Regions from separate parts of the Kitasatospora sp. NPDC048722 genome, predicted to be linked through region 2. Evidence: riboswitches for the same ligand, from Rfam matches in the RefSeq annotation. Region 2 holds a riboswitch; the other holds the start of a gene.

Region 1 (8,323 bases), on a different contig from region 2:
ACGCGGAGTACGGGCCCGGGTGGGTGCAGGGCAGTGGTGTCGGGCGGGTGACCGTGCGCTTCGAGACGCCGTGGAGCGAGCCGGGGCGGGTGCGGACCTTCTCGGTGGACGATCCCGACCTGGAGCCGGCCCGGCCGCTGCCGCTGGTCGAGGGCGAGGACTGGGGCGGTCGGCGGTTCGGTGACGGGGGCGACGGCGGCGATGGGGGCGGTGAGGTCGGTGGGGAAGAGGCCGAGGAGGAGGGCTGAGAACGCGTTGCGGCCCCACCTGGAAGGGGAGTACCAGGTGGGGCCGCATTCCGTTACCGGGCCTCGGGCGGTCGCGATGCCCTCCCGACCGCGTGAGGCCCGGGCCCCCGCGCCCTGTCCCTGAGCACGGGGGCGGACGCCTCGTCAGGCGTCGGTCTTGACCAGCTCGTCGCTGGGGATCTGCCCCGCCTGGGCACCGGGGGCGGTGACCGCGGCGGAGGACTTGACGGTGCGGATCAGGAACGGCACGACACCGGCGATGATGCAGACCACGGCGGTGGTCCAGAACGCGTGCTTGTAGGCGTCCAGGGTCGGCAGCTGCACCGGGATCTTGATCGGGAGCTTCATGGTGTCGCCGGTCAGGATGGCGGTCATCACGGCGGTGCCGATCGCGCCGCCGACGGTGCGCAGCACGGAGTTCATGCCGTTGGCGATGCCGCTCTGCTCGACCGGGACGGCGCCGTTGATGTACGCCGGCATCGCGGCGAAGGCGAGGCCGATGCCGAGACCGAAGATGGCGGAGGCGGTGTAGATGTCGCCCTCGTGGCTGTGGCGCAGCGCCAGGTAGGCCATCGCGACGGCGCCGAGGACGCCACCGAGGACCAGCGGCAGGCGCGGGCCGCGGCGGGCGATCAGCATGGCGCCGACCGGGGCGGCCACCATCGAGCCGATGGCGGACGGCAGCAGCATGATGCCGGCGTGCAGCACGGTGGCGGTGAAGCCGTAGTGGGCGAGCTTCTCGGGGGTCTGGGCGAAGTTGCTGATGACCATGAACGAGCCGTACATGCCGAAGCCGATCAGCAGGCCGGCCAGGTTGGTGAAGGCGACCGCGGGACGGGACATCATGCTCAGGTCCACGAGCGGGTGCGCGACCTTGACCTCGACGACGCCCCAGATCAGGGCCACGACGGCGGCGACGGCGAACAGGCCGAGGGTCTTGGTGGAGGTCCAGCCCCAGTGGTTGCCCTGGCTGACCGCGACCAGCAGGGCGGAGAGCCAGCCGGCCAGGGTGAGGGCGCCGAGCGGGTCGGCGCCGCCCTCCTTGTCGGTCACCGGGTCGGACGGGACGCGGAAGGCGACCAGGGCGACGGCGATCAGGCCGAAGACGAGGCCCATCCAGAAGATCGACTTGTAGTTCCAGTGCTCCAGCAGGAGACCGGTGGCCACCAGGCCGAGGCCGGAGCCGACGCCCATCGAGGCGCTGATGGCGGCGACGCCGCCGGTCACCTTCTGCTTGGGCAGCTCGTCGCGGACGATGCTGATCGCCAGCGGCATCACGCCACCGCCGGCGCCCTGGAGGACGCGGGCGATGATCAGCAGGCTGAACGAGTGGGTGCTGACGGCGAGCGCCGAACCGGCGACCAGACCGGCCAGCGAGATCAGCAGCATCGGCTTGCGGCCCCGGAGGTCGCCGAAGCGGCCCAGGAGGGGAGTCAGCACGGCGGCGGAGAGCAGGTTGGCGGTCATCAGCCAGGTGATGTTGGAGCCGGAGACGTCCAGTTCCTTGGCCAGCGACGGCAGGATCGGGACGACCGCGGTCTGCACCACGCTGAACGACAGCATCGCCAGGATGAGGGCCGGCAGGACCCGGGTGGTGCTCTGCTTCTCGGCCGCGGTGGTGGGCTGTGGTGCCTCACTCACGGTTGCTTCCTCCCGTACATAGTGAATGAACTGAAATAACCATGCAGGGAGATACTTCAGAGTGTCAAATATCGAGTGGTTAAGGTTTGGCAAAGGGGGGTCGTCGGGTGGGGGTGGGGGTGCCCGCGGCGGGCCGGGGGTGGGTGCGGTGTGGCGGAGGGACAGGTGGCTGCAGGGAGCCGGCGGGCATGGCAAAGGCTCCCGGTGGGGCCGGGAGCCTTTGGGTGGCGCTGGTCAGGACATGGGGCGGAGGGAAGGGCCGTTGGGGGTGGCGGGGGTGGCGGGGGTGGCGGGGGTGGCGGGGGTGTCGTCGTGGACCTCGACGTTCTCGCGGCGGAGTTCGTCGTGGATGACCTCCTCCGCCGTGTAGCGCTCGACGACGAGGCGGACCCGCTCGATCGGGGCGAGGTACTTGCGGACCACCGGGCGCTCCTCGCGCAGGGTGACCTCCTCCACCGCCTCGGCGATCTCCTTCTCGGTGAGGGTCGCCCGCTCGGCGTCGCCCACCGGCATCCGCTCCACCCGGACGCGTTCGCGGACCACCGGGACCCGGCGCTCGACCTGCTCGCTCGTCACGTACTTGCGCAGCTTCGCCGTGCCCAGTACGTGCCACTCGGTGGTGATGTCCAGCCGCTCCTCGCGGCAGGTGATCTCGACCGGGCCACTGGGGGCGGACGGCGCCCCGGTCGCCGGAGCGCTCTGGGGCCTGGACTGGGCGGGTGGTTGGGCGGTCGTGGTCGCGGCCGCCATCGGGGCGGCTGTCGGCGCGGGGGTGCTGAGGGTCCGCACGTGGGCCTCCGGGGCGGTCGTGGTGGGAGCGGCGGTGAGGGTGGTCGTGGTCATGGGGGCGACGGTCGTCGTGGCGGCGGCCGCGGCGGTGCCGAAGTCGAGGTCGGGCTTCGGCGGTCCGGCGTCGCCGTTCACCGGCCGGCCGTTCGCCGGGGTGTCGAGGCCGTAGTAGCGGTAGAGCTGGAGCTCCTGGGCCGGCGACAGGTGCTGGCCGACGCCGAAGTCCGGCGACTCCTTGACCAGCGACTTGTCGTACGGCACGCGGAGCTCGTCGCCGGAGAACTCGCTCGTGGTGAGCGGGACGAAGGCGTCCCGGCCGAAGATGCCGGTGCGGACGGCGGCCCACTCGGGCTGGCCGGTGGCGTCGTCCAGGTACACCTCGTCAACCGTGCCGATCTTGTCTCCGTTGCGGTCGACCGCCTTGTGGCCGATGAGGTCGCGGGGGTCGATATCGGTTTGCACTCTTTCCTCCAGTGCGCTGCGCCTGCGGAACTCCCGCAGGACGGCGGCCGGAGCACCCGTGCCGTCCGCCACTTCACACCAAAAGCCATCAACCGGACGGCCGCGAGCGGGATGCGTCCGGACGGGCTGCGGGGTGGGCCGTTCGGGGGACGCGCGTAGACCCCGGGTGACCGGACACACCCGTGATCGAACGGGCTCCCGCTGGTACCCTGGGCCGCGACCGCCGAGCCCGCTCGGGAGAGTCCCCGAAGGCGAAAACCGCTGGTCGGGGCGCCGAAGGAGCAACTCCTCCCCGGAATCTCTCAGGCATCCGTACCGTGTGGGATAGGTCACTCTGGAAAGCAGGGCAGGACCGCCGGCGAGGGAGCCGACGGCCACCACCCTCACCGACGGTGCAAGCCGGCGGAGCGCCCACAGCGCGCCGCGCGGGCGAAGCTCTCAGGTCCCGATGACAGAGGGGGAGGCCTGTCGGGTCCGCCCGCCACCAGGCCCACCCGCTGTCCGCAGCGGTGCAGGCCGACCGGCGTGCGTACCCCCGCCGGTCCGTGACCAGGAGGCCTCGACCACCATGAACGCCCAGTCGAACGCGGGACGCCCGAGCGGCGCCGTCACCCTCACCGAGCTCGAGCAGGCCAGCCCCTTCGAGAACCGCCACATCGGCCCCGACGCCGCCGCGCAGGAGAAGATGCTGGCGCAGGTCGGCTACGGCTCGCTGGACGAGCTCGCCGCCACCGCCGTGCCCGAGGCGATCCGTTCCATCACGGGTCTGGACCTGCCCGCCGGCCGCAGCGAGGCCCAGGTCCTCGCGGAGCTGCGCGAGCTGGCCGGCCGCAACCAGGTGCTCCAGCCGATGATCGGCCTGGGCTACTACGGCACCTTCACCCCGCCGGTGATCCTGCGCAACGTCCTGGAGAACCCGGCCTGGTACACCGCGTACACCCCGTACCAGCCGGAGATCTCGCAGGGCCGCCTGGAGGCGCTGCTCAACTTCCAGACCCTGGTCTCCGACCTGACCGGCCTGCCCACCTCGGGCTCCTCGCTGCTCGACGAGGGCACCGCCGCCGCCGAGGCGATGGCGCTGGCCCGCCGCGTCACCAAGGTCAAGGGCGGCGTGTTCCTCGTCGACGCCGAGACCCTGCCGCAGACCGTCGCGGTGATCAACACCCGCGCCGTGCCGACCGGTGTCGAGGTCGTCGTCGCGGACCTCTCCGAGGGCATCCCGGCCGAGATCGCCGAGCGCGGCGTCTTCGGCGTGCTGCTCCAGTACCCGGGCGCCACCGGTGTCGTGCGCGACCTCGCCCCCGTCATCGAGCAGGCCCACGGCCTCGGCGCGATCGTCGCGGTCGCCGCCGACCTGCTGGCGCTGACCCTGCTCAAGTCGCCCGGCTCGCTCGGCGCCGACATCGCCTGCGGCACCTCGCAGCGCTTCGGCGTGCCGATGGGCTTCGGCGGCCCGCACGCCGGCTACCTGTCGGTGCGCGCCGAGTACGCCCGCTCGCTGCCCGGCCGCCTGGTCGGCGTCTCCGTCGACTCGGACGGCAACCGCGCCTACCGCCTGGCGCTGCAGACCCGCGAGCAGCACATCCGCCGCGAGAAGGCCACCAGCAACATCTGCACCGCCCAGGTGCTGCTCGCCGTCATGGCCTCGATGTACGCCGTCTACCACGGCCCGGACGGCCTGGCCGACATCGCCCGCCGCACCCACCGCTACGCCGCCGCCCTCGCCGAGGGCCTGCGGGCCGGCGGCGTCGAGCTGCTGCACGGCGAGTTCTTCGACACCGTCACCGCCGTCGTCCCGGGCCGCGCCGCCGAGATCGCCGCCGCCGCCCGCGCCAACGGCATCAACCTGTACCAGGACGGCGAGGACCGGATCTCGGTCTCCACCGACGAGACCACCACCCGCGAGCACCTGGCCGGCGTCTGGGCCGCGTTCGGCGTGCCCGCCGTCGAGGCCGCCGAGACCGCCGACGCGCTGCCCGCCGCGCTGCTGCGCGAGGACGACTACCTCACCCACCCGGTCTTCCACAGCCACCGCTCGGAGACCGCCATGCTGCGCTACCTGCGCCGCCTGTCGGACCGGGACTACGCGCTGGACCGCGGCATGATCCCGCTGGGCTCCTGCACCATGAAGCTCAACGCGACCACCGAGATGGAGCCGGTGACCTGGCCGGAGTTCGGCCAGCTGCACCCGTTCGCGCCGATCGACCAGGCCCAGGGCTACCTGACCCTGATCCGCCAGCTGGAGCAGCAGCTGGTCGAGGTGACCGGCTACGACGCCGTCTCGATCCAGCCGAACGCCGGTTCGCAGGGCGAGCTGGCCGGCCTGCTGGCCGTCCGTGCCTACCACCACGCCAACGGCGACACCCAGCGCGACGTCTGCCTGATCCCGTCCTCCGCGCACGGCACCAACGCGGCCTCCGCCGTGATGGCCGGCATGCGGGTCGTCGTGGTGAAGACCCTCGCCGACGGCGACGTGGACGTCGAGGACCTGAAGGCCAAGATCGAGAAGCACCGTGACAGCCTGTCGGTGCTGATGGTCACCTACCCGTCCACCCACGGCGTGTACGAGACCGAGATCACCCAGATCTGCGCCCTGGTGCACGAGGCGGGCGGCCAGGTGTACGTCGACGGCGCCAACCTGAACGCCCTGGTCGGCCTCGCCAAGCCGGGCAAGTTCGGCGCGGACGTCTCGCACCTGAACCTGCACAAGACCTTCTGCATCCCGCACGGCGGTGGCGGCCCGGGCGTCGGCCCGGTCGCGGTGCGCGCCCACCTGGCGCCGTACCTGCCGAACCACCCGCTGCAGGAGGAGGCCGGCCCGGCCACCGGTGTCGGCCCGATCTCGGCGGCGCCGTGGGGCTCGGCCGCGATCCTGCCGATCTCCTGGGCGTACGTCCGGCTGATGGGCGGCGAGGGCCTCAAGCACGCGACCCAGGTCGCCGTGCTGAACGCCAACTACATCGCCAAGCGCCTGGCCCCGCACTTCCCGGTGCTCTACACCGGGCCGGGCGGGCTGGTCGCGCACGAGTGCATCATCGACCTGCGTCCGCTCACCAAGGAGACGGGCGTGACGGTGGACGACATCGCCAAGCGCCTGATCGACTACGGCTTCCACGCGCCGACGATGTCGTTCCCGGTGGCCGGCACGCTGATGATCGAGCCGACCGAGTCCGAGGACCTGCACGAGATCGACCGGTTCTGCGACACGATGATCGCGATCCGCGCCGAGATCGACAAGGTCGGATCGGGCGAGTGGGCGGCGGACGACAACCCGCTGTGCAACGCCCCGCACACCGCCGCCACGCTGGCCGGCGACTGGGCGCACGGCTACTCGCGGCAGGAGGCCGTCTTCCCGGCGGGCGTGAACCCGGCGGACAAGTACTGGCCGCCGGTCAGCCGGATCGACGGCGCGTACGGCGACCGCAACCTGGTCTGCTCGTGCCCGCCGCTGGACGAGTACGGCGTCTGAGCCGGATCCGGCAGGCGTGAGCGGCAGGGCCCCGGCGGTACGTTCGCCGGGGCCCTGCCCCGTTCTCGTGGGCTGCCCCGCTGGTGGTGCGTGCGGTCGGACCGCGGGTCAGGCCGCGTGGGCGACCGGGCGGCGCGGTGCGATCACCCGGCCGTCGGGCAGCAGCTCTCCGGTGTCCTCGAACATGAGGACGCCGTTGCAGAGCAGGCTCCAGCCCTGCTCAGGGTGGCAGGCCACCGGGACGGCAGCCTCGCGGTCCTCGGACTCGGCCGACGGGCACTCAGGACGGTGCTGGCACATGCGTACCCTCGCTTCGCTCTGCGATCCTCCCCGTGGGGCGGCCGCCGACGGCGAGCCGCCGGGAACCGCCGCGCAGTCGGATCCTGTCCGCGCGCCGACCAGGTGTTGAGCGGCGCTCAAGTGGGTAGGACAGGTGGTCCTTCCACGCTGGTTCCCAGTGTCGGCATCCGCGGACGCGCGCGCAGCGATTTGGTGACATGCGCCACAACTCCCGGGCAGAGATCACCCGTTCAGGTGGGGCTGGTTGAGAAATTCGCACAGACGGGTCAGGCGCAAGGTGACCCGTCAGGGCCATGGACGGTGACCCGTCCGGGTGAGTGAGGGGTCCGGAGAGCCCTAAGGTGGGGGTGCCGCCAGGGGCGTCCGGGTCAGGAAGTGCCGAGGAGCAGTGGCTTGGCGAGGGGGGCGCGCGCGAGCAGCGGGAGGAGCTCGGCGGCCGGGTAAGCGCGGTGTGCGGTGACGCCGAGCGGGGCCGGGGCGAGCGGGATCAGCAGGTCGGCGGCCGGGTCGGTGTCGGGGCTGTGCAGCCAGAGCGCCGTCGCGTACTGGCCGGGGAAGGTCAGCAGGCGGGGCTGGTGGCGTACCCGGGAGCCCTGCGCGAGCTGCCAGGCCTGGCGCAGCGCCCGGACGGTGGAGTCCAGGTAGGGGCCGGCGGTGAAGTGGGAGAAGGTGTGGCCCTCGATGTCCAGCACCACTTCCGCGGCGGCGGCCACGTCGGCGCCGTCCTTGATCAGGAAGCGCCAGCCCGTCCGCCGGGCGGCGGTGAGCTCGGGGTGCGGGCCGTCCAGGACGTGGACGGCGAGCGGGTGTGCGGGCAGCAGGCGGCCGGCCGGATGACGCAGCGCTGCGGCGGCGGGCTGGCGCAGCGCGGTCTCCGAGTCGAGTGCGGCGAGGACCGCGCGCAGGGCGCTCGGTGGGGGTTGCGGGGTCTGCAGAGTCATGGCGAGGTCGCCTCTCCGTGTGAGATCGGCGTGCGAGTGCGGCATACCGGCGTGGCGCGGTGTGTCAACGGTGACGGGACCTGGCCGTGTCCGGTTGTGCAGGATCGCGGAGCCGGCGCGGTCGCCGCCCTCGACGAGGGCCTCGGGGCGGGGAGCGGACCGGCCGGAGCGCAGTGCGAATTCTATCGAACAGGTGCGCAGGGTGACCTGTTTATCACAGGCGGTGGCGCCGGGCAAGTCGGCAGATACTCTGAATAGTCGTCAGTTTCCTTGCATTGCAAGCCAGTACACGCCTTCGGGTATCGATCTTCCGGGCGGGCATGATGTCTGGCACGGTCGGTCGGCCGGTGGCTCAGGAGGAGGGGACCATGGGCGAGAAGGTCGTGGCGACGCGCGCGGATCTTGCGGACCGGCAGTTGTACCGACGAAAGCTCCAGGCCTGTCTCGACGCGCTCGGGCGGATGCTGCAGGAG
Region 2 (8,323 bases):
GGTACGGCAGCGAGCGGCGCCGGTGCAGGATCAGCTGGGTGTCGGGGTCGAAGTCGATCGGGTGCTCGCCGAGCAGGCTGAGCCGCTTCTCGGCGGTGATCCGCTCGACGTCCCTGTCGGCCTGGTCGACGTCGACCGTGCGCGGGGAGTTGTTCTCCAGGCCGAGCAGGACGGCCTTCGGGGTGCCGTGGCCGTGGCCGGTGGCGCCGAGCGAGCCGTACAGCTCGGCGCGGACGCTCACCACCCCGGGCAGCAGGCCTTCGGACCGCAGCCGCCGGGCGAACATCCGGGCGGCGCGCATCGGGCCGACCGTGTGGGAGCTCGACGGGCCGATGCCGATGGAGAAAAGGTCGAAGACACTGAGGGCCACGGGGGACGTCCTTGTCTGGTCTCGTGGACGGACATTGCGTTGCTGTGCGGTGGGCGCAGCAAGAGGAGGGGCACCGCGCGTCTTTCCAGTGTGCGCGGTGCCCCGGAAACTCCCGTGGACGACCGGAGTGAGGCCGGTCACCCACCCCCGGCGATCAGAGGTTCGGGTAGAGCGGGTACTTCTCGGCCAGCGCGGTGACGCGGGCCTTCAGACCGGCGGCGACGGTCTCGTCGAAGCCCGGCTTGAGGGCCTCGGCGATGATGTCGGCGACCTCGCGGAAGTCCTCGGCGCCGAAGCCGCGGGTGGCGAGGGCCGGGGTGCCGATGCGCAGGCCGGAGGTGACCATCGGCGGGCGCGGGTCGTTCGGGATCGCGTTGCGGTTGACCGTGATGCCGACCTCGTGGAGGCGGTCCTCGGCCTGCTGGCCGTCGAGCTGGCTGTTGCGCAGGTCGACCAGCACCAGGTGCACGTCGGTGCCGCCGGACAGCACGGAGGCGCCGGCCTCGGCGACGTCGGCCTGCAGCAGGCGCTCGGCGAGGATCCGGGCGCCGTCCAGGGTGCGCTGCTGGCGCTCCTTGAACTCCTCGGACGCGGCGACCTTGAACGCGACGGCCTTGCCCGCGATCACGTGCTCCAGCGGACCGCCCTGCTGGCCGGGGAAGACCGCGGAGTTGATCTTCTTGGCCCACTCGGCCTTCGACAGGATGACGCCGCCGCGCGGGCCGCCCAGGGTCTTGTGGGTCGTGGTGGTGACCACGTCCGCGTACGGCACCGGGTTCGGGTGCAGGCCCGCGGCCACCAGGCCGGCGAAGTGCGCCATGTCCACCATGAGCAGGGCGCCGACCTCGTCGGCGATGCGGCGGAACTCGGCGAAGTCCAGCTGGCGCGGGTAGGCGGACCAGCCGGCGATGATCAGCTTCGGCTGGTGCTCCTTGGCGAGGCGCTCGACCTCGGCCATGTCGACCTGGCCGGTCTTCTCGTCGACGTGGTACGCGGCCACGTTGTAGAGCTTGCCGGAGAAGTTGATCTTCATGCCGTGGGTCAGGTGACCGCCGTGGGCCAGGCTCAGGCCCAGGATGGTGTCGCCCGGCTGGATCAGCGCGAACATCGCGGCGGCGTTGGCCTGCGCGCCCGAGTGCGGCTGGACGTTGGCGTGCTCGGCGCCGAACAGGGCCTTGATGCGGTCGATCGCGATCTGCTCGACGACGTCGACGTGCTCGCAGCCGCCGTAGTAACGGCGGCCGGGGTAGCCCTCGGCGTACTTGTTGGTGAGCACCGAGCCCTGGGCCTCCATGACCGCCACCGGGGCGAAGTTCTCGGAGGCGATCATTTCCAGGGTGGTCTGCTGGCGGTGCAGCTCGGCGTCGACCGCGGCGGCGATCTCCGGGTCGAGCGAGTGCAGGGATTCGTTGAGAACCGTCATGGTGTGGTCTTCCCGGGGCGAAGAGGAGGGACGGTGAGGGGGCGGGCCGCCGCGCTGCGGCCCGCCGCGCCAGGGGCTGGTCAGCCGCCGATGAAGGCGGTGTACTCGTCGGCGCTGAGCAGCTCGTCGGTGGACTCCACCTTGACCTTGAACAGCCAGCCGCCCTCGAACGGGGCGCTGTTGACCAGGGCGTTGTCGTCCAGGACGTCCTGGTTGACCTCGACGACCTCGCCGGTCACCGGGGAGTACAGGTCGCTGACCGACTTGGTGGACTCCAGCTCGCCGCAGGTCTCGCCGGCGGTCACCTCGTCGCCGACCTCGGGCAGCTGCACGTAGACGATGTCACCGAGCGCGTCCGCGGCGTGCTTGGTGATGCCGACCGTCGAGACACCGTCCTCGGCGGCCGTCAGCCACTCGTGCTCCTTGGTGTACTGCAGGTGCTGGGGGTTGCTCATGGCGTCATTCTCCAGGATGGGAAGCGGGTACGACGAAGCGGGCCGCCGCGCGGACGGCTTCGTCGCGGATCAGTGGTGACCGAGGGCCCGGGAAGATCCTCAGCGGGCGCGCTTGTAGAACGGCAGGGCGACGACCTCGACCGGCTCGTGCCTGCCGCGTACGTCCACCGCGACGGCGGTGCCGGGGGCGGCGTGGGCCGCGTCGACGTAGGCGATCGCGATCGGCTTGCCCAGCGTCGGGGACGGCGCGCCCGAGGTGATCCGGCCGATCGGGGCCCCGTCGGCGGAGACCACGGTGTACTCGGCGCGCGGCACGCGCTTGCCCTCGGAGACCAGGCCGACCAGGACGCGCGGCGGGTTCGCCTCCGCCTCGGCGGCGGCCTTCTCCAGCGCCTTGCGGCCGACGAAGGCGCCGTCGTTGGTGGTCTTGTCGAAGCGGACGACCCGGCCGAGGCCGGCGTCGAACGGGGTCAGGTCGGTGGAGAGCTCGTGCCCGTACAGCGGCATGCCCGCCTCCAGGCGCAGGGTGTCGCGGCAGGACAGGCCGCACGGCACCAGGCCGTGGCCCTCGCCGGCGGCGGTCAGCGCCTGCCAGACCGTCTCGGCGTCGGCCGGGGCGCAGAAGATCTCGAAGCCGTCCTCGCCGGTGTAGCCCGTGCGGGCGAGCAGCACGTCCCGGTCGGCCACCCGGGCCGGGAGGATCGCGTAGTACTTCAGGCCGGGGAGGTCGGCCTCGGTGGTCTTCGCGAGGATCGCGGTGGACTCCGGGCCCTGGACGGCGATCAGCGCGTAGGTGTCGCGGTCGTCGGTGACGACGGCGTCGAAGCCCTTGGCGCGGGCGATCAGCTCGTCCAGCACCAGCTGGGCGTTGGAGGCGTTGGCGACGACGAGGAAGGAGTCCTCGCGCAGGCGGTAGACGATCAGGTCGTCCAGGATGCCGCCGTCCTCGGCGCAGATCATGGTGTAGCGGGCGCGCAGCACGCCGAGGGCGGAGACGAAGCCGACCAGCGCGTGGTCCAGCATCTCGCCGGCCTGGGGGCCGGTCACGGTGATCTCGCCCATGTGGGACAGGTCGAACAGACCGGCCTTGGTGCGGACCGCGAGGTGCTCCTCGCGCTCGCTGCCGTAACGCAGCGGCATGTCCCAGCCGGCGAAGTCGGTCATGGTCGCGCCGAGGGCGCGGTGCAGCGCGTCGAGCGCGGTGAGGCGGAGGGACGACATGGCCTGGGAACTCCTCGGTCTGGGCACTCAGGGGTGCACGCGCCGGACCGGACCCGCTCGGGGACCGACTCCTGCGCGCGGGCATGCGGCGGCGTGGGTCTCCCCATCTGTCGTCGAACCTGAGAGCTTCACCGCGCAGCGGCCCGTTGCTGTTTCCAGCTTTCCGGACAGAATGGCGGCTTGCACCGTGGGTGGACGCACGACAGGCCGTGCGCCGCTTTCCAGATGTGCCTAACCCGTGCGGTAGGGGGGCCTGAGAGATTCCGGGGAGGACTTGCTCCTTCGGCGCCGGCCGTGCCGCCAGACGGGGCACTCCGGACTCTCCCGCGCGGGTTCGAGCGGCCGGTATGGAGTTGGTGGGGCCGACTGCGCACGACGCCGTCGGACGCGCACATCATGGCACGTCCGCGGCACCGATGGGAGGGGGGACCCGGTCACACGACACGCAGGGGAACGCGCGCCCCCGGGGTCTGCCGCCGATGTCCCGCCGGCCGTGCGGCGTTGACATCGACGGCAGACCCTAGACTGCTGCGCGTCGGCAGCAGTGGGCGGCCGACCGGCAGAGGGCGGTACAGGGGCGCATGGGGTACCCGGTGGAGCAGCAGCAGGGGTGGGGCGGCCCGGACACGCCGCCGCCGGGCGGGGCCTGGCCGGCCAACGAGCTGGAGCAGGTGCTCACCGCCGCGCTGGGCGATCCGGGCGCGACGCCGCGGGTGGTCGAGGTACTGGCCCGCAGCCAGGTGTGGATCCCGCTGCCCGCCGGGGGCGACCCGCAGGGGCAGTCGCTGGACCTGCCGACGATCGAGCTGGGCGGCGAGCCGTACGTCCCGGTCTTCTCCTCGCAGGAGGTGTTCCTCCAGCAGGCGCCGGGGATGGCGTTCGCGATCGCCCCGGCCTGGGAGTTCGCCCGCGGGCTGCCGCTGGGCGTCGGGATCGCCGTCAACCCCGAGGCGGCGGTGGGCATCCCGGTGCCGCCGCAGGGCGTCGCCGAGCTGCGCCGCGGTCCGCGCGAGGACCGCTGGGAGGACCCCGCGGCGCCGACCGGCGGCCGGGTCGCGCTGCGCGAGCCCGTGCCGGGGGAGGACCCGGAGCACTTCCTGGCCGTCTGCCGCGCCGAACTCGCGGCCCTGCCGGGAGTGTTGACCGCCCGCCGCGCGCTCGCGAGCATCGAGGGCGAGCCGACCGTGATGTTCATCGGCGTGCAGCTGGACCCGGCCGCCCCGGCCGACCCGGCGGCGGTGAACGAGGCGCTCGGCCGCGCGCTGGGAACCGCGCCGCTGCCCGGCGGCGTCCACCTCGTGCTGCTCGACCTCGCCGACGATCCGGTGGTCGAGTGGCTGCTCACCCGGGTGCTGCCGTTCTACGCGCGGGTGTGACGGGGTTCGTTCGTAGGCACGTCGCCGTGGCGTCGGCCGGTGCCGCGCCATAGGGTGCGTGCAGACGGCCGACGGGCCGGCGGCAGGTGAGGAAAGAGGCGCGGCGAGGTGGGCGCATGAGTGCGGGAGCGGTGTCCGGTGGTGCACCGGGGCCCTGGGGCCAGGCACCGGCCGGACGCCCCGGCGCGGATCCGGGCGCGCTGGAGCGCGCGCTGCGCGAGGTCGCGCCGGAGCGCTACGAGGCGTACGAGCAACTGCTCCGCGCCCTGGCCGAGGGCCAGGTCTGGATGCTGCTGTGGCACGGCACCCCGGGCAGCCCGGACGCCCAATACGGGAACATGGAGATCAGCGGCCACGGCTACGCGCCGGCCGTCACCTCCCCCGAGCAGCTGGCGGCCTCCGGCTGGGCGCGCGCCCACGAGGTCGTCTCCGGGCGCGAGATCGCCGCGTCGCTGTACCGCACCCGCTGGGGCCTGTGGCTGAACCCGCACGCCCCGGGCGGCGGGGTCGGCGTGCCGTGGGCGGACCTGCGGCGGATCGCGGCGGGCCTGGACCGGCTGCCGGCCGGGCCGCTGAGGCTCAGCGAGCCTCAGGTGAACGCCCAGCAGTTCTTCGCGCTGCTGGAGCACCAGGCGACCGAGGTGCGGGCCGTCCGGGCGCTGCGCCGGGCCTGGGTGCAGCCGGCCGTGGGCGAACCGTACCTGGCCATCGGGCTGGACCTGTACGACAGCTCCCCGCCGGCCGTGGAGGCGGTGCGCGCGCTGATGCAGCGGGCGATCGCGGTGGCCCCGGAGGGGCTGGCGGTGTCCACGGTGGCGATGGCGGACGAGTACGACCCGGTGGCGCTGTGGATGCGGGCCAGGGCGCGGCCGTTCTACGACCGCGAGGCGGCCGGGCTCGGCCGGCCGACCGGCGCCTACCCGCCGGTGCCGCCGCCGGGCCACCAGGCCCCGCCGTACTACCCGCAGCAGACCGGGCCGGGCTGGCACGGGCAGCCGCAGCCGCCCCAGCGGCCGTGGCCCGGCTACCCGGGGCGCTGAACCGCTAAACCCGCCAAAATCCAATTCCAGAAGCCGACTTGACTTTGCGTCAGGTCGGCTTCGGCGTTTTCCGGACGACTTCGCGGCTGCTGGTGTCAGGCATCTTGACATGGTTATCACGCCCATGTGAAGAGGGATATGCCGATGATCGTGGAGGTGCATGCACGCAGATCACAGTTGGGCATCTGTCGCTTGGCAGGGCTGGCGCAAGCCAGTTCGGATGGCAGAGAGTTCTGCGCAACGCACCGCGCGAAATCGGAACCCCACAAAGGTGAACGCGCACGCCGACCGCTCCAGCCACGCGACGCCCATCCCGCGTGGTGGCAGTGCCCCGTGCACGACGCACTGCCGCGAAACCCCGCTCCTTAGCACCTCCGCACGTCCGCATAGCCGCACCGCCGAAGCCGGCGACCGGCACCCGTGGGCCGGCCACCGTCGGCGAGGGGACCTACTGACATGACCGCATCCGTCACCACCGCCGGGAACGATCCGGAGGCAGCCGCCCCCGAGAGCCCGGCCAAGAAGATCGAGGGCCGCTCCCTCGGCCAGATCGCCTGGACCCGTTTCAAACGGGACAAACTGGCCGTCGTCGGCGGCGTCGTCGTGATCCTGCTGATCGTGCTCGCCGTGCTGGCCAAGCCGATAGAAGGGTTGTTCGGCCTCGATCCGGACGCCTTCAACCAGGACCTGCTGGACGCCAACCTCGGCGGCCTGCCGCTCGGGGACTGGGGCGGCATGAGCTGGGACCACCCGCTCGGCGTCGACCCCCTCACCGGCCGCGACCTGCTCTCCCGCGTCATCGAGGGCTCCTGGGTCTCGCTGCTGGTCGCCTTCGGCGCGACGCTGCTGTCCAACACCATCGGCACCGTGCTCGGCGTCATGGCCGGCTACTACGGCGGCTGGGTGGACACGTTGATCAGCCGCATCATGGACGTATTCCTCGCGTTCCCGCTGCTGCTCTTCGCGATCGCGATCTCGACCTCGCTGCAGGGCGGCGCGTTCGGTCTGCACGGCCTGCCGCTGCACCTCCTGGTGCTGATCTTCGTGATCGGCTTCTTCAACTGGCCCTACATGGGCCGGATCGTGCGCGGACAGACGCTGTCGCTGCGCGAGCGGGAGTTCGTGCACGCCGCGCGCAGCCTCGGCGCCCGCGGCCCGTTCATCCTCTTCAAGGAACTGCTGCCGAACCTGGTCGGTCCGATCCTGGTCTACTCGACCCTGCTGATCCCGACCAACATCCTCTTCGAGGCCGGTCTCAGCTTCCTCGGCGTCGGCATCCAGCCCCCCCAGTCCTCGTGGGGCGGCATGCTCAACGACGCGATCAAGTACTACCAGGTGGACCCCCAGTACATGGTGGTTCCCGGTCTGGCGATCTTCCTCACCGTGCTCGCCTTCAACCTGCTCGGCGACGGGCTGCGTGACGCCCTCGATCCCAAGAGCAACTGACCGAGCGTCAGACACCTCCACTCTCCACATCCTCAAGGGGTTGATCTCACCCATGCGTAGGTCCCGTACCGTCGCGCTGACCGCGGTGGCAGCTGCCGCAGTCCTCGTCGTGACCGGATGCACGTCCAGCAAGAGTTCGGGTGGCTCGTCCACCGGCGCGGCCGGCGGTGGCGCCGACGCCGCCACCAAGGGGGTCGTCAACGCCTCGGACAAGAAGGGCGGGACGGTCACCTACGAGATGAAGGGCACCCCGGACTCCTTCGACCCGGGCAACACGTACTACGCCTACATCTACAACTTCTCGCGCCTGTACGGGCGTCCGCTGACCACCTTCGCCCCGGGCCCCGGCGCGCAGGGCAACAAGCTGGTCCCGGACCTCGCGGCCGGCCTCGGCCAGCCCAGCGCCGACGGCCTGACCTGGACGTACAAGCTGCGCCCCGGCCTGAAGTACGACGACGGCTCCGCGATCACCTCGAAGGACGTCAAGTACGCCGTCGAGCGCTCCAACTTCGCGCCGGACGTGAACTCCAACGGCCCGACCTACTTCCACGACCTGCTGGTCGACAACGCCACGCCTTACCAGGGTCCGTACAAGGACAAGGAAGGCGGCCTGAACTCGATCGAGACCCCGGACGACCTGACCATCGTCTTCCACCTGAAGCAGCCGTTCGCGGACTTCGACTACCTGGTCAGTGCCCCGCAGACGGTCCCGGTCCCGCAGGCCAAGGACGACGGCGCCGGCTACGTGAAGCACGTGGTCTCCTCGGGCACCTACAAGTTCGAGTCCTACGACGACGGCAAGCAGCTCACCCTGGTGCCGAACACCAACTGGGACGCGAGCACCGACCCGATCCGCAAGCAGCTCGCGGACAAGATCGTGGTCAAGATGGGCATGGAGCAGTCCACCATCGACAAGGACCTGATCGCGGGCAACGCCCAGGTCGACCTGGTCGGCGGCGGCGTCGACCCGCAGACCCAGGCGCAGATCCTGC

What was found. Region 2 has a riboswitch for glycine ahead of gcvT (glycine cleavage system aminomethyltransferase GcvT). Riboswitches for the same ligand answer to the same signal wherever they lie in the genome.
Region 1: it holds a riboswitch for glycine, as region 2 does, so the genes downstream of both, gcvP (aminomethyl-transferring glycine dehydrogenase) here and gcvT (glycine cleavage system aminomethyltransferase GcvT) in region 2, are expected to answer to the same signal.

What each region holds. Positions count from the first base shown of each region.
Region 1 covers NZ_JBEZGX010000097.1:11,370-19,692, reverse strand. Annotated here, with positions in the region: gene AB0C76_RS39345 (DNA polymerase IV) at 1-248, shown strand, start outside; gene AB0C76_RS39340 (MFS transporter) at 393-1,889, opposite strand; gene AB0C76_RS39335 (PRC and DUF2382 domain-containing protein) at 2,124-3,140, opposite strand; glycine riboswitch at 3,365-3,468, shown strand; gene gcvP (aminomethyl-transferring glycine dehydrogenase) at 3,709-6,609, shown strand; gene AB0C76_RS39325 (DUF5999 family protein) at 6,718-6,909, opposite strand; gene AB0C76_RS39320 (hypothetical protein) at 7,278-7,850, opposite strand; gene AB0C76_RS39315 (glutamate--cysteine ligase) at 8,219-8,323, shown strand, end outside.
Region 2 covers NZ_JBEZGX010000035.1:42,599-50,921, reverse strand. Annotated here, with positions in the region: gene AB0C76_RS24610 (L-serine ammonia-lyase) at 1-370, opposite strand, end outside; gene glyA (serine hydroxymethyltransferase) at 525-1,793, opposite strand; gene gcvH (glycine cleavage system protein GcvH) at 1,874-2,248, opposite strand; gene gcvT (glycine cleavage system aminomethyltransferase GcvT) at 2,348-3,469, opposite strand; glycine riboswitch at 3,701-3,806, opposite strand; gene AB0C76_RS24590 (enhanced serine sensitivity protein SseB C-terminal domain-containing protein) at 4,051-4,845, shown strand; gene AB0C76_RS24585 (enhanced serine sensitivity protein SseB C-terminal domain-containing protein) at 4,962-5,885, shown strand; gene AB0C76_RS24580 (ABC transporter permease) at 6,342-7,331, shown strand; gene AB0C76_RS24575 (ABC transporter substrate-binding protein) at 7,384-8,323, shown strand, end outside.